Regions from separate parts of the Pandoraea sp. NPDC087047 genome, predicted to be linked through region 2. Evidence: riboswitches for the same ligand, from Rfam matches in the RefSeq annotation. Region 2 holds a riboswitch; the other holds the start of a gene.
What was found. Region 2 has a riboswitch for cobalamin ahead of cobW (cobalamin biosynthesis protein CobW). Riboswitches for the same ligand answer to the same signal wherever they lie in the genome.
Positions count from the first base shown of each region.

Region 1: linked by a shared signal. The riboswitch ahead of ACIPHM_RS08955 (TonB-dependent receptor plug domain-containing protein) and the one ahead of cobW (cobalamin biosynthesis protein CobW) in region 2 are both predicted to bind cobalamin.

Region 1 covers NZ_JBIUZU010000004.1:201,369-216,063, reverse strand. Annotated here, with positions in the region: gene ACIPHM_RS08985 (cobalamin-binding protein) at 214-1,170, shown strand; gene cobC (alpha-ribazole phosphatase family protein) at 1,197-1,796, opposite strand; gene ACIPHM_RS08975 (adenosylcobinamide-GDP ribazoletransferase) at 1,787-2,656, opposite strand; gene cobT (nicotinate-nucleotide--dimethylbenzimidazole phosphoribosyltransferase) at 2,653-3,732, opposite strand; gene ACIPHM_RS08965 (ABC transporter ATP-binding protein) at 3,844-4,668, opposite strand; gene ACIPHM_RS08960 (FecCD family ABC transporter permease) at 4,665-5,660, opposite strand; gene ACIPHM_RS08955 (TonB-dependent receptor plug domain-containing protein) at 5,688-7,694, opposite strand; cobalamin riboswitch at 7,850-8,102, opposite strand; gene ACIPHM_RS08950 (hypothetical protein) at 8,192-8,503, shown strand; gene ACIPHM_RS08945 (cell division protein ZapA) at 8,500-8,811, shown strand; RNA gene ssrS (6S RNA) at 8,846-9,026, shown strand; gene ACIPHM_RS08935 (acyl-CoA dehydrogenase) at 9,158-10,939, opposite strand; gene ACIPHM_RS08930 (electron transfer flavoprotein subunit alpha/FixB family protein) at 11,131-12,063, opposite strand; gene ACIPHM_RS08925 (electron transfer flavoprotein subunit beta/FixA family protein) at 12,076-12,825, opposite strand; gene ACIPHM_RS08920 (lysophospholipase) at 13,195-14,109, shown strand; gene ACIPHM_RS08915 (ferredoxin--NADP reductase) at 14,243-14,695, shown strand, end outside.
Region 2 covers NZ_JBIUZU010000003.1:442,872-457,566, reverse strand. Annotated here, with positions in the region: gene ACIPHM_RS07570 (precorrin-2 C(20)-methyltransferase) at 1-643, shown strand, start outside; gene cobJ (precorrin-3B C(17)-methyltransferase) at 640-2,376, shown strand; gene ACIPHM_RS07560 (HoxN/HupN/NixA family nickel/cobalt transporter) at 2,422-3,480, opposite strand; gene ACIPHM_RS07555 (VWA domain-containing protein) at 3,638-4,276, opposite strand; gene ACIPHM_RS07550 (ATP-binding protein) at 4,324-5,415, opposite strand; gene cobN (cobaltochelatase subunit CobN) at 5,430-9,236, opposite strand; gene cobW (cobalamin biosynthesis protein CobW) at 9,256-10,353, opposite strand; cobalamin riboswitch at 10,522-10,811, opposite strand; gene cobA (uroporphyrinogen-III C-methyltransferase) at 11,053-12,207, shown strand; gene cobO (cob(I)yrinic acid a,c-diamide adenosyltransferase) at 12,215-12,817, shown strand; gene ACIPHM_RS07525 (cobyrinate a,c-diamide synthase) at 12,820-14,118, shown strand; gene bluB (5,6-dimethylbenzimidazole synthase) at 14,102-14,695, shown strand, end outside.

The DNA.
Region 1 (14,695 bases), on a different contig from region 2:
CGATCCGATACCATGTCACGCATCGTTCGACTGCTATTGCGTGACATCGGTTCAGCCAGCAATTCAGCCGCCTCGCGGCGCAAACCCTTGTCGCGCGGTCGCATCCCGCCGAAAATGGCGAGTCCGTGGCGGGAATGATCCCACTTTTCGATGTTTCCGATCTCCGCCGATCCTTCCCCCCCTCACCGCCCCGCCGCGCTCGTCCCGATGTCGATGTTGCCCAATCTCCCGGCCCAGCGCCACCGTTCCCGGCGCCGCGCGCTTGCCCTCATCCTCTGCTGCGTCGCGGGTCTCACCTCGCTCGGCGCCCTGAGCGCCCACGCCGCCGTCTCGGTCAACGACGACAGCGGCGCGACCGTCACCCTGCCGGCCCCGGCGCAGCGCGTGGTGAGCCTCTCGCCGCACGCGACGGAACTGCTGTTCGCCGCGGGGGCAGGCGACAAGGTCGTGGGCGTGGTGAAGTACGCCGACTATCCCGAAGCCGCGCAACGTCTGCCGCGCGTGGGCGATAACAGCGCGCTCGATCTCGAACGTATCCTCGCGCTCAAGCCCGACCTGCTCGTCGTGTGGATGCACGGCAACTCGCAGCGTCAGGTCGAAGCGCTGCGTCAACTGAAGCTGCCGGTGTTCTATTCGGAGCCGAAGCATCTGACCGATCTGCCGGCGGCCATCGAAACGCTCGGTACGCTGATGGGAACGCCTGCGAAGGCGCAGGCGTCTGCCGAGGCGTTCCGCGCGCGATACGAAGCGCTTCGCAAGCAATACGCGTCGCGCACGCCGGTCTCGGTGTTCTATCAGGTGTGGACGCAACCGCTCATGACGCTCAACGGCACGCATTTGGTGAGCGACGTCATCCGGCTGTGCGGCGGTGTGAACGTCTTCGCCGACGAACCGGCGCTCGTGCCGCGTGTGTCGGTCGAAGCGGTGCTGGCCAGGCGTCCGGAGGCGATGTTCACGGCAACGCCGGGCGCGACGAAGTCCGACAAACCGCTCGCCACGCTCGATAGCTGGCGCAAGTGGCCGCAAATTCCGGCGGTGGCTCACAACAATCTGTTCGGTATCGACGGCGATCTCATCAACCGTCCCGGTCCGCGCATTCTCGATGGCGCGCGCGCAATGTGCGAAGACCTCGACATCGCGCGCTCGCGGCGTACGGCAGCGGCACAGTAAGCACCGCAAGTCGTCGGGGAGACGGTCTAGGCGTTCCAGCGAATCAGACGCGTCTGGCCGTCGTCGGCGATATGGAGATGACAGAGGCCACCGAAGTCGAGTGCCCACGACAGGCATGCCGTCGTCGGCAGGCCCAATGCCGTTGCCGTACGCAAACGGATCGGACCGGCGTGGGCCACAACGACATGCACGTCATCGCTTCGCGACGCCTGAGCGCGCAACGCTTGCGCCCACGCCTCCATCCGCAAGGCGACGTCGCGCGCCGACTCGCCACCGGGCGGCGAAAATCCTGCGACATCCTGCGCCCACGCGTCGAGCGCGCTTCGGTCGATGTCATCCCAAGCGCGCAGTTCCCAATCGCCGAAATTCATCTCGGCAAGACGCTCGTCCACCTGTAGCGGCACGCCGAACCTGTCTGCCATGACGGTCGCGGCGACTCGCGCGCGGCGCAAGGGACTGCTGTGAATCACCGTGGGTTTGCGCTCGCCCAGCACGCGGCCCAGACGCGCGTGCATCGCAGCGAGGGCGACGTCGAAGCCAGCGGCCAGCGGCGCAATATCGGTGCGGCCATAGCAGACGTTCGTCGCCACCTCCGGCGGCGGGTGACGCATCAGGATCAGATCCATGCGCACACCGTGAGGTACAACGCGAGTTCACCGAGTTGCTGCGCGAAGCCGAGCGTGTCGCCGGTGTAGCCGCCAAGGCGCCGGCGCAGATACCGGATGAGGCCCGCGCGAAGCACGATCAGCACCATCGCCCCCGTTACGCCCGCGCGCCAGTCCGGCCACAGCCACCACGGCACGCTGCACGCCACGCCGAACATCAGCCCGGCGACGCTCAGCCGCTGCGCCACCGGCTTGGCCTTGCCTTCCGGGCGGACGTAATCGAGCGTGCGCAGCAAGCTGATTGCCATGCTGCGGCTGGCCGCGTGCGCGCCGACCAGCACCACGGCGAATCCGCCCCACCCGATCGATGCCTGAATGTCGATGAGCGCCTGCCATTTGACGGCGAGCGCCAGCCACAATGCCACCGCCCCATAAGTGCCGATGCGCGAGTCGTGCATGATTTCCAGCACGCGCTCGCGCGTGAACGCGCCACCGAACGCGTCGACGGCATCGGCCAGCCCGTCTTCGTGAAAAGCGCCCGTGAGCAGCACGCTCACGCCGAGCCCCAGCGCAATGGCGAGCGGCGGCGACCAGAGATGGCCCATCGCCACCGTCAACACGGCCACCAGCGCACCGACAAACACACCGACGAGCGGGAAGTAGCGCGTCGCAGCGTTCAGTTGCGCCGGGGAGTAGCCGACCCACTGCGGAATCGGCACGCGGGTGAAAAATCCGAGCGCGCTCAGGAATAGCCGCCACTGCCCCCGGAATCCTCCGAACGTTTGCGCCGGACGCTCCTGATCCTGCGCAGCAAGATCGTGCGTGCCCGGTGCAGCGTGCGGCTCACCGTCGTACGAAGGATCGGGGGACGGCGTCGTCATTCGCTCACGGCCTCGCGATCGCTCACGCCCGCCCCTTCGAAAGTCGCCATCTCGCGCAGGAACGCGGCGGCGGCCTGAATCAACGGCATGGCCAGCGCGGCACCCGTGCCTTCGCCAAGCCGCAGGCCCAGTTGCAGCAGGGGCTTTGCGCCGAGCGCGTCGAGCATGGCGCGATGGCCCGTTTCGTCCGACGCGTGGGCGAAGACGCAGTAATCGAGCACCGCCGGCGATACGCGTGCGGCCACCAGCAGGGCCGACGTGCTGATGAAACCGTCGACCACGATGACGAGGCCGAGCTTCGCGGCGGCGAGGTAGGCGCCCGTCATCATGGCGATCTCGAAGCCGCCGAAGGTCGCCAGCGTATCCAGCGGATCGGCGTCGCCCGTCACCGGATGCGCGGCCAGTGCCCGCTCCAGCACGGCCGCCTTGCGGGCGAGCCCGGCGTCATCGATCCCTGTGCCGCGTCCGACACAGGCCGCGAGCGGCAACCCCGTCAGACGCTGCATCAGACACGCCGCAGCCGACGTGTTACCGATCCCCATCTCGCCGAAGCCGATCATGCGCGTGCCGCGCTGCGCGTGCGTCACCACGCGTGCGGCGCCTGCGGTGAGTGCCGTCTCGAGCTGCTCGCGGGTCATGGCAGGCGCGTCGAGGAAGTTCTGCGTGCCCCGCGCCACGGGAATGTCGACGAGCGATGCATGCGACGGGAAGTCGGCCGCAACACCGGCGTTGATGACTTCCATCTCGATGCCGTTCGCGCGGCAGAACACGTTGATGGCCGCGCCGCCGCGCAGGAAGTTGAGCACCATCTGCGCCGTCACGGCCTGCGGATAAGGGCTCACGCCGGCCGCCACGACCCCGTGATCGCCCGCGAACACGAGCATCGCGGCGCGCGCGAGTTCCGGTGTCGCGCTCTGCTGAATCCGGCCGATCCGATGCGCCACGTCTTCCAGCGCCCCGAGGCTGCCGGGCGGCTTCGTCTTGATGTCGATGGCGTGTCGCAGCGATGCGTCCATCGCCGTCGACGGGGCGGCGATGTTGAAGAGTTCTGCCAGCAAAGGGCTGAAAGCGGTCATGCGGGAACGTCCTGAATCGATAAAGCCAAGTCAAACATGCCGGAAACGACCGGCACGCGGATGGGAGTGTACGCCTGCGCTTCGTTTCACTTCATGGCGTTTCATCCTGCGTCAGACGCGCCGGACGGGCACGAGCGCCTCGTCGTCGCCATCGCGAATCAAACGCAGCGGATAACCGAAGGCGCCGCTGCAATGCTCGGCCGAGAGCACGTCCCGCACCGGGCCCGCGCGCCAGCCGCCACGGCCGTCGAGCAACAAGGCATGCGTGGCGAAGCGTCGCGCGAGATTCAGATCGTGGCACGAGAAGATGACTGCGCAACCCGTGCGTTCAGCGTGACGCGCGAGCAATTCGAGGGCGTCGATCTGGTGATGCAGATCGAGATGCGACACCGGTTCGTCGAGCAGCAGTAACGGCGCGGCTTGCGCGATCACCGCCGCGAGCGACACGCGCTGACGCTCGCCGCCCGAGAGCGTGGTGACGTCGCGCGAGGCGAAGGCTTCGAGACCGACCTGCGCGAGCGCCGCGCTCGCGGCGGCGATGTCGTCGTCCGACTCCCACGCGCCCCAGCGGCCTTGCGCGAGGTATGGATGGCGTCCGGCCAGCACGACTTCGAGCGCGGTGGCGCCGAACGCGTCGCGCGTTTGCTGCGGCATCAGCGCGCGTATCCGGGCCAGTGGCGCGGGACGCCACTGCGTGAGCGCCTTGCCGCCTATCTCCACGCGGCCGCTGGCGGTGATAGTCGCGTCGCGCTGCGATTTTTCGTCGATGGGACGCAGTCCGGCGAGCGTGCCGAGCAACGTCGTCTTGCCCGCGCCGTTGGGGCCGGCCAGACACCAGTATTCGCCCGGCGCGATGGCGAGATCCAGCCAGTCGACGAGCACACGCTCGCCCGCACGCAGCGTCAGGGCATGCGTTTGCAGCAGCGGCGCGCTCATCGGATCACCCTGCGTGAGAGAAGCCACAGGAAGACCGGCACGCCGATCAACGCTGTGATGACACCGACGGGCAACTGGGTCGGCGCGATGACGGTGCGCGCGACCAGATCGGCCAGCATCAGCAGCGCCCCCCCCGCGAGCGCCGCGGCGGGCAGCAGCATGCGCTGATCGTTACCGAAACGCAGACGCAGGATGTGAGGCACGACGAGGCCGACGAAACCGATGCTGCCCGCCGTGGTAACGGCGATGGCAGTGGCGAGCGACGCCGCCAGATAGATGCGCGCGCGCAATGGTCCGACGGCAACGCCCACGGCCTGTGCGACGGCTTCGCCGCGCAGCAGCACGTTCAATCGGTGCGCGACGGGGCACACGATGAGCAGCGTCACGCCAAGCGCGATCAGCGGCAACGACGCACGGTCGACACCGTTCAGATCGCCCGTGAGCCAGAACAGCATGCCGCGCAGGCTCGCGTCGGGCGCAAGCGTGAGAATCAGGGTGGAAAGGGCGCCGAAGCCCGCGGCCATCATCACGCCGGTCAGCAGCAGTTTGGTACTGCTGTCCTGATCGCCGGGACGCAGGAAGCTACGGTGCGAGAGCCCCATCACAATGGCAATCGCGGCGAGTGCGCCGGCGAAGGCACTCGTCTGCACCCAGAAAAAGGGCAGCATGAGCGCCAGCGAGGCCAGCGCTGCCACGCCCGCACCGCCGGAGATGCCCAGCACGTACGGGTCGGCCAGCGGGTTGCGCAGCAGGGTCTGCATGAGGGTGCCCGCCACGGCGAGCAGGCCGCCGCAGGCGAACGCCGCGAGCGCACGCGGCAGGCGCAGGCGCCAGACCACATCGCCCGCGAGACCGGCGTCGTGGCCGAGCGCGAGCGCACCGATCTCACGCAGTGAGACCGGCACGCTCCCCAGCATAAGCGACGCCACGAGAACGGCCAGCGCAACGCCGGCCAATCCCGTCCAGATGGCGAGAGCGCGGCGCAGCGTCATGCCACGTCACGTCCCGCCGGGACGTCGTCAGAACTGCTTCCAGCCGAGCGAGACGTATATTGCGCGCCCGAGGGTATTGTAGCCATAGGCCGTCTGATAGTTCTTGTTGAAGACGTTGTCCAGGTGCGTCGAAACGTACCAGGATTTGTCGATATCGTAGCGTGCCTGCAGGTTCACAAGCGTGTAGGCCCCAAGGTGTTGACCCGCCGTATCGTAACGCTCGCCGCTGTAGAAGACATCGCCGCCGACCGTGAACTTGTCGAACGCCTTCGACAAGCCGACCGAACCGTACTGCCTGGCGCGGCGCGAGAGCGTCTTGTTGGCATCGAGGTCGGTCGGGTTCTGGCGCGTGAGCGAGGCACGCACGTCGACGCCGAAGAGCGGGCGGCCGGTGTACGTCAGCTCAAGGCCCTGCACCCGAGCGTTGGCCACATTGGACGCCTGCGACACACCGGGGGCGATGGTGGCGGACTGAATCAGGTTCGTGTAATTGGTCTGGAACCCGGTAAGTCGGACCAGCCCCAGACGTTCGCCACCATTGAACTGCACGCCGAGCTCCTTCGAAATCGAACGCTCGGGCTGCAGGTTCGGGTTCCCGTAGTTCGGGTAAAACAGATCGTTGAACGTCGGCGCGCGGAAACCATCGGACGCATTGGCCAGCAGCTTCCACTGCGTTGTCAGGTGGTAGCCGTAACCCAGCCAGTAGCTGTTCGCACCGCCAAAGTCCGAATACGCGTCACGACGCACGTTCACCTGGAACTGATGCTTGCCGAACGTGCCTTCATAGCCCAGGTAACCCGAATCGACGTGGCGATTGTTGTGGCCGAGGGGACTGTTGGTGTCGACGGTCTGTTCAAGACGCGTGTATCCGGCAATGAGTTTCTGATCGGGCATGAACGCATATTCGTTCGCCCAATCGATCTGATTGCTGGACGTGTGGAAATTGCCGTTACCATTGCCGTTCAGATAGTTGTAGCTGTAGTCGTCGCCCTGCGTGACGGTGAAGCGCGTGCTCCACTTGTCAGTGACGTTACCTTTCACGTACCCCGAAATCTGGCGCACGCGCGTATCGCTGTCGTTCAGATCGGTTGGACGCTTGCCACTGGGGTTGTCGTAGCTATAGCTGCCATCGCTCTGGAACAGACGCACGCCGGCTTCCCACGTATCGCCGAGTTTTCGCGAGAGCGTCGCGGTGACACTCGTGTTGTCGTCGCCGTTGCGGTTGGGGTTCGCTTTCGGGTAGAAACGTGGGTCGACGGCCGAGATGCCGTTGGTGTGAAAGCGCGAGACATCCAGCGAGAAACGCGTCTTGCCGTCATCGAACGAACCGGCGATACCGGCGTTGGCCTGGGTCGTGTTGTTCGTGCCGTAGCCGACTTCCGCATAGGCACGCGGCGGGCCGCCGTCGCCCTTGCGCGTGAAGATCTGAATCACACCGCCCACGGCCTGCGAGCCGTAAAGCGCCGACACGTTGCCGCGCACGATTTCGATGTGGTCGATCTGCGACACCGGAATCTGTGCGATGTTGGTCGTACCCGACGTCGCAGAGCTCACCGGCACACCGTCGATAAGCACCAGCGAGGCATTGGAATTCGCCCCTCGCATGAAAATGCTGGCCGACGTGCCGAAACCACCGTTCTGTACGATTTCCACGCCGGCCTGACCGCGCAGCAGCGTCGGCAGATCCTGCGCCTGGCTTTGTTCGATGTCCTCACGGGTGATGAGCGAGGTGGCGGGCAGCGTGTCGGCCAGTTTCTGCTCCGTGCGCGACGCCGTCACGACGGTCGTCTTGAGCTGAGCAGCCGTGGGATTGCCGGTGGCATTCGCGACATGGGTGGCGGCAACCGCCGCAGCGGCCGCAGCCGCCGGTGCATCGGCAGCTTGCGCCGACTGCGCGTGTGCGCCAACGCTTGCGGCAAACATGGCGGCAGCCATGGCCAGATGGCGTGGGGCGGGAACAAAGGCGGCGGGTGCCGAAGCGAGACGTGCAAAAGCAGGCGCGTGCAGCGCCATCGCGCGAACGTGGGAGCGCATGATCTGGTGTGACTTCCGTAGTTTTCTTATTGCCTGGACCCGATCCCCCGCGGGCCGCTGGCGCACGGGGAGCGCCGGTGACACGTCACGGATGCGATGCATCGACACATGAAAACGACGACACACCACCTGCGGCTTGCGCCGGGCGGCGTGGCTTTGATCCCCACTCACTTGGCCGGTATCCGGGCTGGTCATCGTCGCACCTGACCGGCCTTCCCGCATGCGCATGGCACACAGTGGCGATGGAGGCGAAGTGCGTTTTCGGAAACCTTTCGGGCCGAAAGAATGACTTACCGTTGCGGGGGCAGCACAGGTTGGCCAGCCCGTGTGGGGACGCGGCTCCCTGTTTCCCGTTTAACTGCGCATGCCGGGAGGGCGTGCGCGAGCACCAAAGTGCCGCAAGTGTAGGGGCCATTCGGACGAGCGTCAATGCTCGTTCGTCGGGCATTGGCCGCCGATTCCGTTAGAATGTAGGGCAATCAAGAGGACGCAGCCCGATGCTCACCGATCTCGACAATCTCACAGACAAAATGGAACAGTTGGTTGTCATCAGCCAACGTTTTCACCAACATAATCAAGCGTTGCTCGCGGAACTCGACCGCGCGCGCGCCGAATGCGACGAAACCCGCGCTGCCATCGAGCAATTGCGCACCGAGCGCGACGCCTTGCGTCTGCAACGCGACCAGCTGGCCGCCAAGATCGACGAGGCACAGGTTCGCCTGAACGCCATCCTGGAAAAGCTTCCGACGCAAAACCCCGCTGAGGGTCAGATGGATCTGCTCGGTACCCCCGGTGGAGAAAACGCATGACGATCAAGCAGCTCGAAGTTCATATTCTCGAACAGTCCTACCGGCTCGCCTGCCCGCCGGAACACGAAGCCGACCTGCTCGCGTCCGTGTCGCGCGTCGATGCCGAGATGAGCAAGGTTCGTGCACAGAGCAGCGTGCGTGGCACCGATCGGATTGCCGTCATGGCAGCGTTGAGCCTGGCATCCGAATTGCTAGCGTTGGAAAAAAGCATTGCTGCAGGACAAGCATTCCCTGCCGAAGAAATTCAGCGTAGAATTCAAGGCATGGACGAACGACTGAGCGCTGTGATCGATCAGTATCAAAACTGAAAGGCACCGACAGCCGTCCGATTCAAAAAGTTAGTTTTCCCTGCCTGGTTCGCGAAAGTCATAGATTCCTTGAACCAATGATCTGTTGCAGGTTGCGGAAGTTTGTAGTGCTGGCGTGAGCGTCACTTAGTCTGATGAACCCAAAGCGCTACTAACCGCGACCACCTTGAACCTTCGGTTCAGGATGCCGGCTTAGCGGCTGAGGCGGGGACCCAATACACGGCACTGCGTTCGCGCAGTGCCGTTTTTTTTCGTCGGTCGGCAGCGTCCCCATTCCTCCCGCGTCACACAAAAGCAAAGGCGACCCGCAGGTCGCCTTTGCTGTTTCGCGAGACGCGCTCAGCCATCAGAACTGTGCTTCGTTCAGCGACAGTGCCGAGTCGGCGCCCTCGGTGATTGCCTGTGCGATGCCCGGTGCCTGCGTGAGGATGTGATCCGCGAAGAATCGGGCGGTGCCGATCTTGGCATCGTAGAACGACGGATCCTGATCTCGCAGCTTCTGCGCCGCGAGCAGCGCACGTCCCATCTGCCAGCCCCCCAGCACAATGCCCGCGAGCTTCAGATACGGCACGCTGCCGGCGAACACGGCATTGGCATTGTCCTGCGTGTTCGAGAGCACATAGTCGACGACGATCGTCAACGCGGCGCGGCCCTTCGCCAGACGTTCCGCCACGGCTTGCGCAACGCCCCCCGCGGCACGCAATTCGTTCTCCGTTGCCTCGATCTGCTCGCACAGTTCACGCGCCACCTTGCCACCGTCACGCAGCGTCTTGCGGCCGATCAGGTCGTTTGCCTGAATCGCCGTCGTCCCTTCGTAGATGGGAAGAATGCGCGCGTCGCGGTAGTACTGCGCCGCCCCCGTCTCCTCGATGAAGCCCATGCCGCCATGCACCTGCACGCCGAGGCTCGCCACCTCCAGCGACATCTCCGTGCCCCAGCCCTTCACGATCGGCACGAGGAATTCGTAGACGGCCTGCGCACGCTTGCGCGTTTCGTCGTCAGCCGCGTGGTGACCGATATCGGCCTGCGCGGCCGCAACGTAAGCGAGTGTGCGCGCGCCTTCGGTCAGCGCGCGCATCGTCATGAGCATGCGCTTGACGTCGGGGTGATGAATGATCGTCACGGCCTCGCGCGAGGAGCCGTCCACCGGACGGCTTTGCAGACGATCGCGCGCATACGCCACCGCATGCTGATACGCACGCTCGGCGACGGCCACGCCTTGCATGCCGACCGCGAAACGCGCGGCGTTCATCATGATGAACATGTATTCGAGGCCGCGATTTTCCTCGCCGACGAGATATCCCGTCGCGCCACCGTTGTCGCCGAATTGCAGCACGGCCGTAGGACTCGCCTTGATGCCGAGCTTGTGCTCGATGGACACGCAATGCACGTCGTTACGCGCACCGAGCTTGCCCTGCGCGTCGACGTTGAACTTCGGCACGATGAACAGCGAAATGCCCTTCACACCGGCCGGCGCATCCGGCGTACGGGCGAGCACGAGGTGGACGATGTTCTCGGCCATGTCGTGTTCGCCAAACGTGATGAAAATCTTCGTGCCGAAAATGCGGTAGGTGCCGTCGGCCTCGCGCTCGGCGCGCGTACGCACCATGGCGAGATCTGAGCCCGCTTGCGGCTCGGTCAGGTTCATCGTGCCGGTCCACTCGCCCGAGAGCAGCTTCGGGACGTAGAGGGCGCGTTGCTCGGCGGTACCGGCGGTGAGCAGCGCCTCGACCGCACCGTCGGTGAGCAGCGGGCACAGCGCGAACGACAGGTTCGCTGCATTGAGCATTTCCGTGCAGGGCGTGGCGACGAGCTTGGGCAGCCCCTGACCGCCGAACGCCTGCGGATGCAGTACCCCCTGCCACCCGGCCTCGGAAAACTGACGGAACGCTTCCTTGAAACCCGGCGTGGTCGTGACGACGCCATCCTTCCACGTGCTCGGCTGTTGATCGCCGATGACGTTCAGCGGTGCAAGCACTTCCTGATTGAAGCGAGCCGCTTCTTCGAGCACAGCTTGCGCCGTATCGGGCGAGGCGTCCTCATAGCCCGGCAGCGCAGAGATGCTCGGCAGGTCCGCCAGTTCGTTCATCACGAACTGCATGTCCTTGATCGGGGCCTGATAACTCATGTCGTTCCTCCAAGGGATTCCGATTGCCTTCGGATGGTGGCGAATGCCGGGATTCTTATTGTTCTGTTTTTTGTTCGACCGATTCGCATGAAGACGCCCCGCCATGGCTGGCTTCGCCTCCTCATGCGAATCGGCTGCGGGATCGGCGCCCGCAGCCTCACGTCTCTTACGTGCCTGGCAAGCTCAGCCGCTTACAGCGCAGCCGTCAGCTCCGGCACCACCGTGAACAGATCGCCCACCAGACCGTAATCCGCCACCGAGAAGATCGGTGCTTCCGGATCCTTGTTGATCGCCACGATCACCTTCGAATCCTTCATCCCCGCCAGGTGCTGAATCGCCCCCGAGATGCCCACCGCCACGTACAACTGCGGTGCCACGATCTTGCCCGTCTGGCCGACCTGATAGTCGTTCGGCACATAACCGGCATCGACCGCCGCGCGCGAGGCGCCCAGCGCCGCACCCAGCTTGTCCGCCAACGGCTCCAACACCTTCGTGTAGTTCTCGCCGCTGCCCAGACCCCGGCCGCCCGAGACAATGATCTTCGCGCTCGTGAGCTCCGGACGGTCCAGCTTCGTCACCTCGCGGCCCACGAACTTCGACACACCCGCGTCCGGCGTCGCAGCTACGGTTTCCACCGCCGCACTGCCACCGGTGGCCGCCGCCGGGTCGAAGCCCGTCGAGCGCACCGTAATGACCTTCACCTTGTCTGCGCTTTGCACCGTCGCAATCGCGTTACCCGCGTAGATCGGGCGCTCGAACGTATCGGCGCTGTCGACCTTCGTGATATCCGAAATCTGCGCGACATCGAGCAGCGCGGCCACGCGCGGCGCGATGTTCTTGCCGTACGCCGTGGCCGTGGCCAGGATGTGCGAATAGTTGCCCGCGATCGACACCACCTCGTCGGCGATGTTCTCCGCCAGCCCGTCGCCAAAGTACGGCGCATCCGCCAGCAGCACCTTCTTCACGCCGGCAATTTGCGCGGCAGCGTCGGCGGCCGCGCGAGCGTTGCTGCCCGCAACCAGCACGTGCACGTCGTCGCCGCATTGCAGCCCTGCCGTCACCGTGTTGAGCGTAGCCGCCTTGATCGATTGGTTGTCATGTTCTGCAATGACCAGAATGCTCATCTCGTCGTCTCCTTAAATGACCTTGGCTTCGGTCTTCAGCTTCTCGACGAGCGTTGCCACGTCCGCCACCTTCACCCCCGCGCTGCGCTTGGGCGGCTCGGCCACCTTCAGCGTCTTCAGGCGCGGGCTCACGTCCACGCCCAGATCCGCCGGCTTGACGCTCTCCAGCGGCTTCTTCTTCGCCTTCATAATGTTGGGCAGCGTCACGTAACGCGGCTCGTTCAGGCGCAAGTCCGTCGTGATCACCGCCGGCAGCGACAGCGACACGGTCTCCAGACCGCCGTCAACTTCGCGCGTGACCTGCGCGCGGTTGTCCGCCACCGTCACCTTCGAGGCAAACGTTGCCTGCGGCAGCTTCGCCAGCGCCGCGAGCATCTGACCAGTTTGATTGGAATCGTCGTCGATCGCCTGCTTGCCCAGGATCACCAGTTGCGGCTGCTCCTTGTCGACGATCGCCTTGAGCAGCTTGGCCACCGCCAGCGGCTGCAGCGCTTCGTCCGACTCGATCAGGATCGCGCGATCCGCACCGATCGCCAGCGCCGTGCGCAGCGTCTCCTGCGACTGCGCAACCCCCGCCGACACCGCGATCACTTCCGTCGCCACGCCCGCTTCTTTCAGGCGCACCGCCTCTTCCACCGCGATTTCGTCGAACGGATTCATCGACATCTTCACATTCGCTATGTCGACGCCACTCCCGTCGCTCTTCACGCGAACCTTTACGTTGTAATCCACTACCCGTTTGACCGGTACCAGGATCTTCATGAACTCGCTCCAAAGTTACGTTTACGTCAATCCGCTGCCATTATAACCACACGGCCAATGACGCATTAATTGCATATTTGATGCATTTTGTGGCGAAGATTCCTGCAGTTCTTTCGATTGGCCACGAATGCACGATCCCTACGAAAAGTGGCGCCGGAGCCAGACCGGACGCGCTTGCCCAACGTCACCCCGCCCCGAACGATCGTGCTATTTTTATGCAAATCGCGGCGCACAGCCAGTTTCCTTGTGGTGCGTTTCCTCTAGAGAAATCGCCCCGTCGTACGGACGGCTATGATCGAATGGCGCACCCGATAATCGCAATGCCGTCGCACGCATGACGGCCACCCGGCCAACGCGCCAGGAGGAGACATGACCACCTATTCGGAATCGCGTCTGCAAGCCAGCGACGGCCTCTCACTGCACGCCCATCGATGGCAGCCGGATACCGGCGGCGAGCCGCTGCGGGCGGTCGTCGCCATCGTTCACGGCATGGGGGAACACGGCGGACGTTACGCGCGGCTGGCTGAGCACTTCGCGGCCCATGGCATTGCCACCGTCTCCTACGATCTGCGCGGGCACGGACGCTCCGGCGGTGCCCGCGTCTTCGTCAAGCATTTCGACGAATATCTCGACGACACGGAAATCTTCCTCACGCACGTACGCACCACCTTCGGCCCGACACCGCTATTCCTGCTCGGTCACAGCATGGGCGGCGCCATCGCGGCGCTGTTCGTCATCACGCGAGCGCCCGCGAATGTGCACGGCCTGATGCTGAGCAGCCCGGCGTTTGCGCCCGGCGAACCCGTTGCTCCCTGGCTGGTGACGGTGGGACGCTGGGTGTCGCGCTGGCTGCCGAAAATCCCCGTCTTCAAGATCGATCCGGCCATGATTGCGCGTGACGAGGCGGTGGTGGCGGCAGCGAAAAAGGATCCGCTCAACGCCTATCGCGGCACGCCGGCACGCACCGCCGCCGAGTTGCTCGACGCGATGACACGGATTCACGCCAATGCCAACGCGCTGCATTTGCCGCTCTACATCTTTCACGGCACGGCCGACCGACTCACCGCGCCGTGGGCGAGCGAACAATTCCACGGCAACGCCGGCTCGCAGGACAAGACGCTGCGCCTCTATCACGGCCACTTTCACGAAACGCTCAACGACCTCGACCGCGAGAAGGTCATCAACGAGCTGACACGGTGGCTGCTGCGACACTTGCCCGATACCCCTGCGGCATCGTCGGCCCGGCCGCATCAGCCAGCATTGGGTGCACACGACAGCGCCTGAGCCTCGGCTCAGTCGACACGGTGTCACGAGAGGCGACGAGCGCGCGGAACCCCGCACGCAAGCAGGGTCTCGGCACGCAATACCGCCCTGCACGTTACACTGAAGCCGTGTGGAATCGCGAGGAGCCTCCGGCATGCAAGCGCAGACGAAATACTCACCGCAAACGGTCACCGGCATGCATTTCTGGACGCCGACGATCTTCAGCATCAAGACCACGCGCCCGCCCGGCCTGCAATTCACGGCCGGGCAGTTCGTGCGAATCGGATTGCCGGGTGACGACGGCGAATTGATCTGGCGAGCCTTTTCCTTCGTGAATTCGCCCGCCGAAGATACGTTGGAGTTCTACGTAATTACGATTCCGGAAGGGCAACTCACACCGCGTCTGTCGCAACTCAAGGTTGGCGACGCACTATTCGTCGACCACACCGCCTACGGCTTCCTCACGCTCGATCGCTTCACCGGCGGCAACGACCTTTGGCTGCTCGCCACAGGCACCGGCCTCGCGCCCTTCGTGTCGATTCTGCGCGATCCGGCCGTGTGGCAGCGCTTCGAACGCATCTTCGTCGTGCACAGCGTGCGATGGGAG
Region 2 (14,695 bases):
CGCCCCCGTCGTCGCGTATTTCGTGGCCAAGGGAAAGAAGGGCAATGCCTTCGGCATCATCGAAGGGCATTTGCTGGATTCGCAGACCCGCATGCCGCTCGTCTACCCCGTGACGACCGAAGCGCTCGCGCCACCGCTGTCGTACGAGGCCGTGATCGCAGACTTCTACGACACGGCCGCCGCACTGGTCGGCGAACACCTGCGTGCGGGCCGCGACGTTGCCGTCGTTTGCGAGGGCGATCCGTTTTTCTATGGCTCGTACATGTATCTTCACGACCGGCTCGCCGAGCACTTTGCCGTCGAGGTCGTGCCCGGCGTCTGCTCGATGCTTGGCGGCGCGGCCGTGCTTGGCACCCCGCTCGTGTATCGCAACCAGAGCCTGTCGATCCTCTCGGGCGTGATGCCCGAGGAGGAACTGCGCCGCAAGCTGGCCGACACCGATGCGGCCGTGATCATGAAGCTCGGCCGCAACTTCGAGAAGGTGCGTCGTGTGCTCGACGACCTGGGTCTGGCCAGCCGGGCGCTATACGTCGAACGAGCGACCATGCCGAATCAGCGCATCGTGCCGCTCGCGCAAGTCGATCCGAGCGCTTCGCCGTATTTCTCGCTTCTCGTCGTGCCGGGGCAGAAATGGCTGGGATGAACACCCCGTTGCCAACCTCGGCAGCGCCTGCGATCGTTGTGCTGGGCCGCAGCGCCCTCCCTACGGCGCGACGTCTTCAGGCAAGTTTGCCGAACGCCACCCTGCACGGGCTGGAGAGCCGCGTGGGCGACGAAGCCGACGTGCGCTTTACACAGCTCGGCGAGCATCTCCAGGCGCTCTATGCGCGCGGTACCCCGCTCATCGCGCTGTGTGCGGCGGGGATCGTCATCCGCTGCATCGCCCCGATGCTGAGCAACAAAGGAACGGAGCCTCCCGTGCTGGCGGTGGCGGAAGACGGCAGTGCAGTGGTCCCGCTGCTGGGCGGACTCGCCGGCGTCAACGTGCTGGCGCGTGACCTGGCGCAGACGCTGGGCATCGCCCCGGCCATCACGACAAGCGGCGAACTGCGCTTCGGCACCTGCGTGCTGAACCCGCCCGAGGGCTACGTGCTCGCCGACCTTGAGCAGAGCAAGCATTTCGTCTCCGACCTGCTGTCCGGCGAAACCGTGCGCATCGACGGCAACGCCCCCTGGCTTGACGACACCGCCTTGCCCCGCGCCGAAACGGCGGCCTTGACGATTCGCGTCACCCCCTTCGTCTCGAACCACAATCGCGACGCGTTGGTGATTCACCCTCGCAGTGTGCTCGCCATCGTTCCCGAGACACAGGCCATCGGCGCGCAACAGGTGCGCGAAGCACTGTCGGCACAGGCACTGTCACCGCACGCGCTGGCCGCCGTCGTCGCGCCCGATTCGCTGATGGGAAATCCGCAGACGAAGGCCGTCGCGGACGAACTGGGCGTGCCGTTACGTTTTGCTGCGGCAGCAGCGCTGGAGGGGGAGGACGGAGAGCGTTGGCTGACGACGACGCTCGGCCCGGATCTCGACATTCGGCGTGACGCCAATCAAATTCGGCTCGTGCGGGCACCTGCGCCGATCGATCCGTCCCGGGTTGGCCGGGCGCGCGGCACGCTGACAGTCATCGGCCTCGGTCCCGGCGATGTCGGGCTGCGGGTGCCGGAAGCGAGCGCCGCCCTCGCCGCGGCGACCGACATTCTCGGCTATGCCACCTACGTGAAGATGGCGGGCCCGTTTCGCGACACGCAGCGGGTGCACGCCACGGACAACCGCGAGGAATTGCTGCGCGCGCGTCACGCCTTCGAACTCGCCAGCGAAGGCAGGCACGTCGTGGTCGTGTCGTCGGGGGACCCAGGGGTGTTTGCGATGGCAGCGGCCGTACTCGAAGCGCTGGACATCAGCACCGATCCCGCCTGGAGACGGGTCGATCTGCGCATCGTGCCGGGTATCTCCGCGGCCATGGCGACGGCCGCGCAAGCCGGTGCGCCGCTCGGTCACGATTTCTGCCTGTTATCGCTCTCGGACAACCTGAAACCATGGCGCATCATCTGCGAGCGGTTGCAGCATGCCGCCCAGGCGGATCTCGTCATGGCTTTCTACAATCCGATCTCCCGTGCCCGGCCGTGGCAGTTGGGCGAGGCGCTCGACATCGTGCGCCAATGGCGCACACCGGACACTCGCGTGGTACTCGGGCGCGACATCGGACGCCCCGGCGCAACCCTCATCAACACGACGCTGGGCGAGTTGCGCCCAGAACAGGTCGACATGCGCACGATGGTCATCATCGGCTCGTCGACCACACGCGGTGTCGATGGCGGCCCGCACGGGGAGTGGATTTACACGCCCCGCTGGTACGGCGAGCCCGGCAAGCGTTGAGGCTATGGATCTGAAGGGGTAGGCGGCGTAGGCGGCGTAGGCGGATCACGACGCCGATTCGGCCACACCGAGTTCGTCGTACCCCTTCGCCCGATAGATGACGAACGACACGAGCCACGACAGGATGAACACGCCGATGATGACGAAACCGAGATTGTTGAAGTTCTCGTTGAGTTCGCCGATCACGTCCCAAAACCCGCCCGTCAGCGCGTACTTGTTCTGGAACATGCCGAGCGTCTCGATACCACCGATCAACATCGCAACGACCACCGACACCAGCGTGATCGTCAGGTTGTAATAGAGCTTGCGAATCGGACGCACAAAGGCCCACTCGTAGGCGCCCAGCATCAGAATGCCGTCGGTGGTGTCGACAAGCGTCATGCCTGCTGCAAAGAGTGCGGGGAACACCAGCACCACGCCGATCGACACGCCGTGCGCCGCCTGACTCGCGGACAACGCAAGCAGACTCACCTCTGTCGCAGTGTCGAAGCCGAGACCGAACAGGAAGCCCAGCGGCAGCATCCACAGCGGGTGCGACACCAGACGAAACATCGGGCGGAACAGGCGAGCCAGGAAGCCACGGTTGTTCAGCAGGATGTCGAGATCGTCGTTGTTATAGGGCAGACCGCGACGCACCTTGTTGAAGGCACGCCACACACCACGCAGGATGAAAATGTTCATCGCGGCGATCAGGAACAGGAAAGTCGCCGAGATGCTGGTGGAAATGATGCCGCCCACATCACGCCATGCCTCGACCCGGTTTTGCAGCGCAACGGCCGCCACGGCCACGCCTGCCGCCACGAGCAACACAACGGCCGAATGGCCCAGCGCGAAGAAGAAACCGACGCAAACCGGGCGCTGCCCGTCCTGCATGAGCTTGCGGGTCACGTTATCGATGGCGGCGATATGATCGGCGTCCACCGCGTGCCGCAGGCCGAAACCCCAGGCGAGCACGCCGGTGCTCAGCAACAGGGGATCGCCGGCAAATGCGATGTAGGTCCAGATCCAGGCGCCGACATTGAAAGCCGTGAGCAAGGCATACATGCCGCCGACACGGCGACGCAACCGACCCGAGGGCGATGCGGTTTGAACGAAAGTGGACATGCAGATTTATCCTGAGGTCAAGGCTGTCCTTGCAACGGGCAACCCGCGTGCGAGTTGCTTGCGCCACGAGGAACCATCAGCACAAAAGGTTAGTCGTCAGCGCCGATCGACGTCAATTTCCGGACGGCCCGGCACCCTCGCCTGTTGTTTCGTCCCGTCATTGTTCCGTCCCCAATTCATACCGGGCGATCTCGTCCAGATGCACGCATTCGGCGCCCCATGCGAGCGCGAGTCGTTCGCTGCCGCCGAGCGTGATTCGTCCCCGCTCGCAATCGACCACTACCACTCGGTCTGCTGCGGATGGTCTCGACGGAATATCGTGCAGACGGCCGTCGGTCAGCACCCACAACACACGCACTTGCGACGCGTGACGTCGTCGGGCCTGATCGAGCAGACGCGTCGCGGCGGCCACACCGGCCGGCAAAGGCGTGCCGCCGCCACCGCCAATGGGCTCGATCCAGCGCTCGTTCCACCAGCGCGGCACAGCCGGCCCGAACAGCACCTCGGCACGATCGCCGCCGAAGCGAATCAGCGCGACGTCGGAGCGCTCTCGCGCCAGCCGGTTGAAGCTATCGAGCAGCCACCCTTTCGCCTGCGCAAGACTCGCGAGCATCGACGCTGACCCGTCGAGCACGAAGCAATGCAGCACACTGCTCGCCGCCTCGTGCCCGACAAAGCGCAGGTGCGTTTTGTCCAGACGGCGTGCGCCTTTGCACGCCAACGTGGGTCCCCAGGCAATGTGCGGCCCGACTCCAGACGTCTCGCCTCGCCGCTTGCGACCTCTCGCCCCGTCCAACCATCGGGAACCGCCGGGTGCTCCGGTGGTGGCGTCATCCCGATGGCTCAGCGTTTTTTTGCCGAAAGCGGCACCACGTCCTTGACGCGTGTCGTGCCGACGGGCTCGGGCGGCAGATAGCCCCAATCCGGGGCCTCTTGCGCAGACGTGTTCGCGGCCTCGGGGGCCTGACCTGCATCGCCTGCCCCATGTGCATCGTGTGCGGTGCCGCCGGCGCCGCCCGCGTCTCGTGACGGGTTCGCCTCGGACGGTGGCGCATGCCGCCGATGCCGCAGCACGGCCTCAGCCACGCGCTCGACATGCGTGCGCGTCACCGTCGCCGACGCTTCGAGCGCCGCCAGCGCCCGCGCCGCACGCAGCATGATGAGATCCGCGCGCATGCCGTCCACCTGTGCTGCGATGCACAGCGTGCTCACGGCGTCGTGAACGTCATCGCCGATCTCCACGGAAGCGAGTGCGGCGCGCGCGTCGAGAATGCGCTGGCGCAGTTGCTGCTGCGCGCTCGCATGGCGCGCGTGGAACGCGACCGGATCGAGATCGAAGTCCAGCCGTGTCTTGACGATCTGCTGGCGCACCTGCGGATCGAAGCAGTTTTCGAGCGCCACCATCAGCCCGAAGCGATCCAGCAACTGGGGACGCAACTCACCCTCTTCGGGATTCATCGTGCCGATAAGCGTGAAACGCGCAGCATGACGATGCGAGACGCCGTCGCGCTCAACGATATTGACGCCGCTTGCCGCCACATCCAGCACCACATCGACGAGGGCATCGGCGAGCAGATTCACCTCGTCGACGTACAACACGCCGTGGTGCGCACGCGCGAGCAGGCCCGGCGAGAACTTCACGCCACCGCCACGCAATGCCTCGTCGATATCGAGCGTGCCGATCAGGCGCGCTTCGCTGGCACCGAGTGGCAGGGTCACGAAATGGACGCTGGTGGCTTCGGGCGCTTCGGCCGAAGCTGGCAACAAATCGGCAAGCGAGCGCGCCGCCGTCGATTTGGCGGTGCCGCGCGGGCCACAGATCAGCACGCCGCCAATCGACGGATCAACCGCGACCAGCAGCAAGGCTTCGCACAACGACGCCTGACCGATCAGTGCCGTCAATGGAAACGGCGGGGGCAGCGCAATGGATTCCATATCGATCTTCCGGGTCACGACGATCTCCGTTCGACTTCCTGTCCGGCCGCGAGCAGATGCGCCTCGATTTGCTCGCGATACGCGCCGGGCGTCTGCCACAGGCCACGGCCGATCGCTTCGAGCAAGCGCTCGCAGACGGCCCGCAGCGCATGCGGATTGTGTTGCTGCATGAATTCGCGGGTGTTCGCATCGTTCAGGCAGGCATCGGTCACGAGCCCGTACTGATGGTCCGAAATCACACGCGCGGTCGCGTCATAGCCAAACAGGTAATCGACCGTTGCCGCGATTTCGGCCGCGCCTTTGTACCCGTGCCGCTTTACGCCGTCGAGCCATTTTGGATTGACGACGCGCGAGCGGATCACCCGGGCGATTTCCTCGCTCAGCGGACGAATGCGCGGGGCATCGGGACGGCTGTGATCCGCGTGATAAATCTCGGGCTGCCGCCCCGAAAAATGCCGCACGGCGGCGGTCATGCCGCCCTGGAACTGGTAGTAATCGTTCGAGTCGAGCACATCGTGCTCGCGATTGTCCTGGTTCTGCAAGACAACGTCGATGCTGGCCAGACGCGTCGCGAACGCCCCATGCGCCTGCTCGCCGGAACCGCCCTGCGCATAGGCATAGCCGCCGGATTCCCGATAGGCCAGCGCCAGATCCTCGTCGGTCTGCCACAGCCCGTTATCGATCATTTGCTGCAAGCCTGCGCCATACGTGCCGGGCCGCGAGCTGAACACGCGCCAGCCCGCACGCTTGCGTGCGTCGGCAGGATCGAGCCCGCGTGCGATCCATGCATCGCGTTCGCGCAGCACGCGAGCGCGGATCGGATTGATCTCTTCGGGCTCGTCGGCGAGTTCGGCCACCGCCTGCACCGCCGCGTCGAACAGATGCATGACGTTCGGAAACGCATCGCGGAAGAAACCGGAAACGCGCAGCGTCACGTCGATACGCGGCCGCTCCAGTCCGCCCGGCGGCAGGATCTCGAAGTCCGTCACGCGATGACTGCCCGCGGCCCACTTCGGCCGCACACCCAGCAGCGCAAATGCCTGGGCGATGTCGTCGCCCCCGGTGCGCATCGTGGCCGTTCCCCAGACCGACAGGCCGATGGCGCGGGGATAATCGCCGTGCTCCTGCAGGTGACGCTCGATCAACTGACGCGCCGACTTCACGCCAAGTGCCCACGCCGTCTGGGTGGGAATCGCGCGCGTATCGACGGAGTAGAAGTTGCGTCCCGTGGGCAGCACGTCGGGCCGGCCGCGCGATGGCGCCCCGCTCGGTCCCGGCGGCACGAACCGGCCTTCGAGGCCACGTTTGAGATGTCGCAGCTCTTCGCTGCCGCAGGCGTCCAGACTCGGCAGGACATCTTCACGCGCGCGTGCAAGCACGACGCGCGTCTCGGGCAGGTCCTGCGTTTGCCGATCCATCGCGGGGTCGTCTGCGTTGCCGAGCGTCTCGAGCAAACTCGCCGCCAGCAGTTCGAGCCGCTCGCGCGTATCGCCCTGGTGACGCCACGGCGCATCGCTGACCTGCGCCAGCCGTTGCGGACGCGGTCCTTGCCACGGCGTCGACCATTCGGCCTTCAGCGGATCGAATTGATCGGCGATCTGTAAATCCCGGGCCAGCGCGTCGATCAGGCTCGCGTCGCGGCCCTGACCGCTGCCGACCGGAAAACGCATCAGCGCGAGCAGCGTGTCGCGACGCTCGCGTCCCGCCGGCGAACGCCCGAAGACGTGCAGACCGTCGCGAATCTGCGTCTCCTTCAGCTCGCACAGCCACGTGTCCACGCGCGTGAGCAATTCGTCTTCGGCATCCGCATCGTCGGGCACCGCCAGACTCAGCTCTTCATGCAAACGATGGCGCACGATGGTCTCGAGAATCGTGCTGCGCAACAGCTTCGCGCGGCGCGCGTCGACCATCAGCGCTTCGTAATACTCGTCGACCTGCCGCTCCAGATCCTGCAACGGGCCGTAAGACTCCGCGCGGGTGAGCGGCGGCATCAGGTGATCGATGATGACGGCCTGCGCACGCCGCTTGGCCTGACTGCCCTCGCCGGGATCGTTGACGATGAAGGGATAGAGGTGCGGGGTCGGGCCAAGCGTCAGATCGGGCCAGCAACTGCCGGCCAGCGCCACACTCTTGCCCGGCAGCCATTCGAGACTGCCGTGCTTGCCGACGTGTACGACAGCGTCGACGCCGAACGTATGACGCAGCCAGAAGTAGAACGCGAGATAGGCGTGCGGCGGCACCAGTTCGGCGTCGTGATAGCTGGCGTAATCGCCTTCCACACGCGAGCGGGACGGCTGGATGCCGACGAACACGTTGCCGCATCGCCAGCCGGCGATCGTGAAGCGTCCCTGCCGAACGGTCGGGTCGCTCTCAGCCGTCCCCCAGCGCTCGTTCAGCGCATCGCGCACGTCCGCCGGCAGTTTCGCGAACTCGGCCAGATAATCGTCAAGCGCGTAGCTCTGGAACGCCGGGCGCAGGTCGCGCGTCTCGGGATCGTTCGTCACACCGCGCGTCAGGCGCGCCATCAGCGCATCGCCGCCCTCCGGCAATGCGTCAACGCGATATCCCTCGTCGCGCAGCATCGTCAGGATCTCGACGACCGACGCCGGCGTATCGAGTCCGACGCCATTGCCGATGCGCCCCTCGCTCGCGGGATAGTTGGCCAGCACGAGCGCGAGCCGCTTCTGCGCGTTCGGTTGCGTGCGCAGGCGGCACCAGCGACGGCTGAGTTCGGCGACGAAGTCGACGCGCTCCCTGTCCGGCTGATAGCGCACGACGTCGACTTCTGTGTGCTTGCAGCGGTAGTCCAGTCCCTTGAAGCTGATCGCGCGCGTAATGATGCGGCCGTCCACTTCGGGTAACGCCACATGCATTGCGATATCGCGTGAATTGAGGCCCTGGTTGTCCTTGACCCAATCGTCGCGATTGCCGCCACTGAGAATGACCTGCAACACGGGCGCATCGCTGCCGAACACCTGCGACTGCTTCGGGTCTTCCGGCGTTGACGTCGAGAAAGCCGTGGTGTTGAGCACCAGCCCGACGTCATGCGCCTCGCACAGCCGGTGCACCACATCGAGGCTCAACGCGTCCTTGAGCGACGTGATGGCAATCGGCAGCGGATTCAGGCCGCGAGCCGTCAGCGCATCGATCAGCGCATCGAACACCACGGTATTGGCCGCTTGCAGATGCGCGCGATAGAAAAGGATGGCGACGACAGGCGCACCGGCGTGCCAGCAGGCCTGCCAGTCGGCAATCGTCGCGCTATGGGTTTTCGGATGGTAAAGCGTGGCATTCGGCACGGGCACCGGCAGCGGCGGTTCGTCTCCCCAACCGAGTGCCTGCCAGGCGATGGCTCGCAAGAAGGCTTCGGCGTTGACCGGGCCGCCCTGGCGCAGATAACGCCACAGGCGTGTGCAGAACGCCGGGCTGGCGGTGCTCAGCGCCGTCAGGTTCGGGTCTTCCTGCAGGTCGCCCGAGAACATCACGAGCATCTGGCCGCGACGCTCCGCCAGTTCGACGATGCGCTCGATCCCGTACGGCCAGTACGCTTCCCCGCCCAGATGATCGACCACCACGACGCGCGCATGTTGCAGCACGTCGTCGATATAGAAATCGACGGAGGCCGGTTGCCGCAGGTAGGTAACATTGGCGAGCCGCAAGCTCGGGAAATCGTCGCCAAGCCGCTCGACGACACTCGCCAGCAGCGACAACGTCGTGTCGGCCGAGCTGAGCACGACGATGTCGGCCGGACGCTGGTCGATGCGGATCACGCCGGCGGCGTCGTCGACAAAGCCGCCGGGGACCGTGCGTAACAGATGCATTGGAGGCTTCGCCTATGCGTCAGACCGACGCTAAGGGAGCACGCTGCGCAGCGCCCAGGGCGGCATCGAATTCGCGCTGGAGCACGTCCGCATCGAGGTCTTCGCCGATCAGCACGAAGCGGCTGCCGCGCGCTTCGCCTTCACGCCAGTGGCGATCGAAGTAGCTATCGAAACGCTGGCCGACGCCTTGAATGACGAGGCGCATCGGCGAGCCCGGCAGCGTGGCGAAACCCTTGGCGCGGTAGATCGTGTGGTTCTGGACCAGTTGGCGCAACGCGGCGACGAGCGTGTCGCGCGAGGCCGGTGAGGCCGAGGCCGACACCATGACCGAGTCGAAATCGTCGTGGTGGTGATCGGCATCGTCCGCCGAGCCATGATGGTCGGGGCGCTGGTCGATCGTTTCCTCGGAGGCCGAGTTCAGACCCAGCAGCACGCTCAGGTCGAGGCTGCCGTTGCTCGCCGGCACGATCTTCACGTGCGCGGGCAGTTCCTCGCGAAGCAACGCTGTCACGGACACTTGCGCGGCTTCGTCGAGCAAGTCGGTCTTGTTGAGCACGACCAGGTCCGCCGCGCTCAGTTGATCTTCGAACAACTCGTGCAGCGGCGATTCGTGATCGAGATTCGGATCGGCCTTGCGTTGCTCGTCGACCGCGTCCGGGTCTTCGGCAAACTGACCGCTCGCCGTAGCTGGGCCGTCGACTACCGTAATCACCGCATCGACGGTGAAGCTATTGCGGATCGACGGCCAGTTGAATGCCTGCACCAGCGGCTTGGGCAGCGCCAGCCCTGACGTTTCGATCAGCACATGGTCAATCTGGTCACGTCGCTCGACGAGCGCCTCCATCACGGGGAAGAACTCCTCCTGCACCGTGCAGCACAGGCAACCGTTCGCCAGTTCGTACAGTTGGCCCTCGGTCTCCTGACCGTTTTCGTCGCATCCGATGCCACAACCCCGGAGGATTTCGCCGTCGATGCCAAGCTCACCGAATTCGTTCACGATGACGGCGACGCGCAAGCCGTTGTTGTTGGACAGGATGTGACGCAGCAGCGTGGTTTTACCGCTGCCGAGGAAGCCCGTAATCACGGTCACGGGGATCTTGCGCATGGAAGTCGACATGGAAATAGCAGAGCGTGGATTGACCATCTCATCCGGCAGGGTCTGTCCTCGGGCGCATGGCGTCTGGCCATGTCCGGCAAGGGACGGCTGCCGCCGGTGGCGACACCGCCGGTTCAGCGGATGAAACGCGACAAAGGTGAGGTATTGACTGCGCACCGCCTACCCGCAGTGCCAATCGTCTTCTCCGGCCGGTATCCGGGCTGACGAAAATGCCGCTTCACCTTCCCACGCCGCCGTCAATGGCTTCAGCGCAGTGGTCTCGCCCGGCAAAAACGCTTGCGGGGTTGAAGTCGGCCCGGCGCCGCATGACTGCGGCACCTTCGTTTTACCGTTGCGGGGGCAGCACAGCCAGGAGCCTCGCCGCTCACGATCGATTCGTGCCCGCGCGCTCCCTCTGTTTCCCGTTTAACTGCGCACGCCTGAACGTGTGCGCGAGCACCAGATTAGCCGCGAGTGTAGGTGCCGGATACGACCCCGTCAAGGCAGCGAACGGGCAATGGCCTGTGGTATCCTCGCCGCCAAAACCACAGTTCTGCATGGGCCCTCGCCTCGAGCGCCCATGTCTTTGCCCCCTGCGTCGTCTCGCAATATGATTCCTCGCCCCGACCCGCTTCCGGCAGCATCTTCCTGTCGCACGCCAGGTGTCGCCGCCCTCCCCGTCAGCCGTTCAAAGTCTTCGCCGCACGTGCGAGGCTACCGATGAGCCGCGCCTGGCTGATCGGTGCGGGCCCCGGCGATGCCGAACTGATTACCGTCAAGGCGATGCGGGCGCTGGCAGTCGCCGACATCGTGCTGGTCGACGATCTGGTGAACCCCGACATTCTTCAGATGGCAGGTGCGCACGCACAGATCGTGTATGTCGGCAAACGGGGCGGGCATGTCTCCACACCGCAGCACGACATCGTGGCCGTGATGCTGGAGCACCTGCGCGCGGGCCGAAGCGTGGCGCGCCTGAAAGGCGGCGATCCCTTTGTCTTTGGGCGCGGCGGAGAAGAGTTGCTGGCCTTGCAGACGGCGAGCATCCCGGTCGAGGTCATCAACGGCATCACCGCAGGCATCGCCGCGCCGACGACGATCGGTATTCCCGTCACGCACCGGGGGCTGGCACAGGGCGCGATCTTCGTGACCGGTCACAGCGCCGCAGACGCCGAACCGGATTGGCGGGCGCTCGCCGCGACGGGCCTGACGATCGTCGTCTACATGGGCATTCGTCGCCTTGTGGATATCACCGAGCAGTTGCTGCGTGCCGGTATGGCGCCGCACACGCCGTGTGCCGCTATCGAATCGGCCACGCTGCCAACGCAACGGCAGGTGTTGGCCACGCTCGATACCCTGCACGCCGAAGTGCGGGCTGCCGGCCTCGGCTCGCCCTCGATCATCGTGATCGGGAATGTCGTGTCGCTGGCGCCACCGAGCAACGCGCAGAGGCCCGCGCATGAGAGAACGTTGACGATCGGCCTCGGTTTTCGGGAAGGTGTCTCTGCCGATCAAATCGAAGCGGTCGTGCTCGACGCATTGGGCCCGCGTTCGCTGGACGAGGTTGCCACGATTGCCACGCTCGACAGGAAGCGCACCGACCCTGCCCTGACGACGTTCTGCCTGCGTCACAAGATTGCCTTGGCAGGATATTCGCCCGAGGCTATCGAGGCCTATCTCGATACCCGCCCCGAGCTACCGCGCTCAAGCACGGTATATGCACACACCGGTGTGCACGCCGTGTGCGAGCCCTGCGCGCTGCTGGCCGCGCCCGGCGGCAAATTGCTCCCGGAAAAATACGCCCGGGACGGCATCACGGTCGCCATTGCGACCCTGGCCGAACCGCACGACATGCCGCATAACGCACTCGCGGAGTAGACAACAGATGAAAACCGATAACGCATCCCACCAGCGCATGACCCAGCGACGTCGCGAAGGCCACGAAAAGAAGCAAGCGGCCGCGACGACGGAAAAAGGCCTGCTGATCGTGCACACCGGGAACGGTAAAGGCAAGAGCACGGCGGCCTTCGGCATGGCCGTGCGCATGCTCGGCCACGACCAGCGCATTGGCGTCGTGCAGTTCATCAAGGGCGCGCTGCATACGTCCGAGCGCGACTTCCTCGGCAGCCATGCGCAATGCGATTTCGTCACCATGGGTGACGGCTACACCTGGAACACCCAAAACCGCGACGCCGATATCGCGACCGCGCGCAAAGGCTGGCAGACCGCGGTCGGCATGATCGAAAGCGGCAACTACCGGATGGTGATCCTCGACGAGCTGAACACCGTTCTGAAGTACGAATATCTGCCGCTCGACGAAGTGCTTGGCGTGCTCACCGCACGTGGCCCGATGCAGCACGTCGTCGTCACGGGACGTCATGCCCCCGACGCGCTGATCGAAGCGGCCGATCTCGTCACGGAAATGCGACTGGTCAAGCATCCGTATCGCGAGCAAGGTGTCAAGGCGCAACAAGGCGTGGAATTCTGAACATGCCTGCGTGCCCTGCGTTGTTCATCAGCGCGCCGGCGTCGGGTCAGGGCAAGACCACGGTCACGGCCGGCCTGGCATTGCTTCACCGGCAGCAGGGGCGAAAGGTCCGGGTCTTCAAGACCGGCCCGGATTTTCTCGATCCGAAGATTCTCGAACGCGCGAGCGGCGCGCCAGTGCTCTCGCTCGATCTCTGGATGGTGGGCGAAGCGCAATGCCGGCGTCTGCTCGCCGACGCCGCGCAAGACGCCGACCTGATCCTGATCGAGGGCGTGATGGGGCTGTTCGACGGCACGCCCAGCAGCGCGGACATCGCCACGACATTCGGCGTGCCGGTCGTCGCCGTCATCTCCGGCAAGTCGATGGCGCAGACCTTTGGCGCGATTGCCGCAGGCCTCGCACGCTACCGGCCCGGTATGCCGATGCACGGCGTACTCGCGAACCACGTCGGTTCGGCTCGCCACGCGCAGTTGTTGCAAGAGGGCATGCCGGGCGACCTTCGCTGGCTGGGACACCTCGGCACGTCCGACGAAATGACGCTGCCGGCGCGGCACCTTGGCCTGCATCAGGCAGAAGAAATCGAGCGGCTCGGCGACCGGATGGCGGCCACCGCGCGCGCGTTGGCCGACACGGCGCTCGCAGCGCTGCCGGCCCCCGTCGACTTTGAAGCGCCGCCATCGCCCGTGCTGCCCCGGTTGCTCGATGGCAAGCAGATCGCCATCGCGCGCGATACCGCTTTCTCATTCGTCTACGCGCAGAACATCCGCCTGCTGGAATCGCTGGGGGCACGGGTGGCGTATTTCTCCCCCCTCGCGAACGACGCCGTTCCCGAAGCAACCGATGCGCTATTCCTGCCCGGCGGCTACCCCGAACTACATGCGGCGAGCCTGGCGGAAAACGCTGTCAGCGCGGCCAGCATCCGTGCGCATGCCGCTGCGGGCAAACCGATCGTGGCGGAGTGCGGCGGCATGTTGTATCTGCTGGACCGGCTCACGGATACCGCTGGCGCGTCGAGTCCGATGCTTGGCCTGTTGCCGGGCCATGCGACGATGCAAACGCGTCTTGCCGCGCTCGGCATGCAACAACTCGACACGACGCACGGCCCGATGACCGGCCACACGTTTCACTACTCGAACATCGAAACGCCACTGACACCGATTTACCGGGCGACGCGTCCGGGTACCGGTACGGCGGGCGAGCGGGTGTTCCGCGTGGGCGCCATCGTCGCGACGTATTTTCACGGCTACTGGCCCTCCAACCCCGCACTGACGGCAGCTCTCTTCCATGGCTCAGCCTTTTAGCGAACTCGAACGCGCTGCGGTCTACCGCGCCATCTACGAACGGCGCGACATGCGCCACTTCGTGCCCGGTCCGATCGACCCCGGCGTTCTGGCCCGGCTGATCGACGCCGCACACCATGCGCCAAGCGTGGGGTTCATGCAGCCGTGGCGCATGGTGCGCATTACGCGCCCGGCGCTGCGTGACGCATTGCATGGGGTGGTGGAGCGCGAGCGGCTGAAAACGGCAGACGCCATGGGCACTCGCCGCGACGAGTTCATGCGCCTGAAGGTCGAGGGCATGCAGCAGTGCGCCGAGGTGCTGGTGATGGCGTTGATGGACGGACGCGAGCGCCATGTCTTCGGACGCCGGACATTGCCCGAGATGGATCTCGCATCGGTCGCCTGTGCGATCCAGAATCTCTGGCTCGCCGCCCGCGCAGAAGGGCTGGGCATGGGATGGGTATCGATCTTCGATCCGCACGACGTCAGCCAGTTGCTTCAGATGCCCGCCGGCGCCAAGCCCGTGGCAATCCTCTGCCTTGGGCACGTCGAGCAGTTCTACGAAGCGCCGATGCTTGCGCTGGAAGGCTGGGCGTCG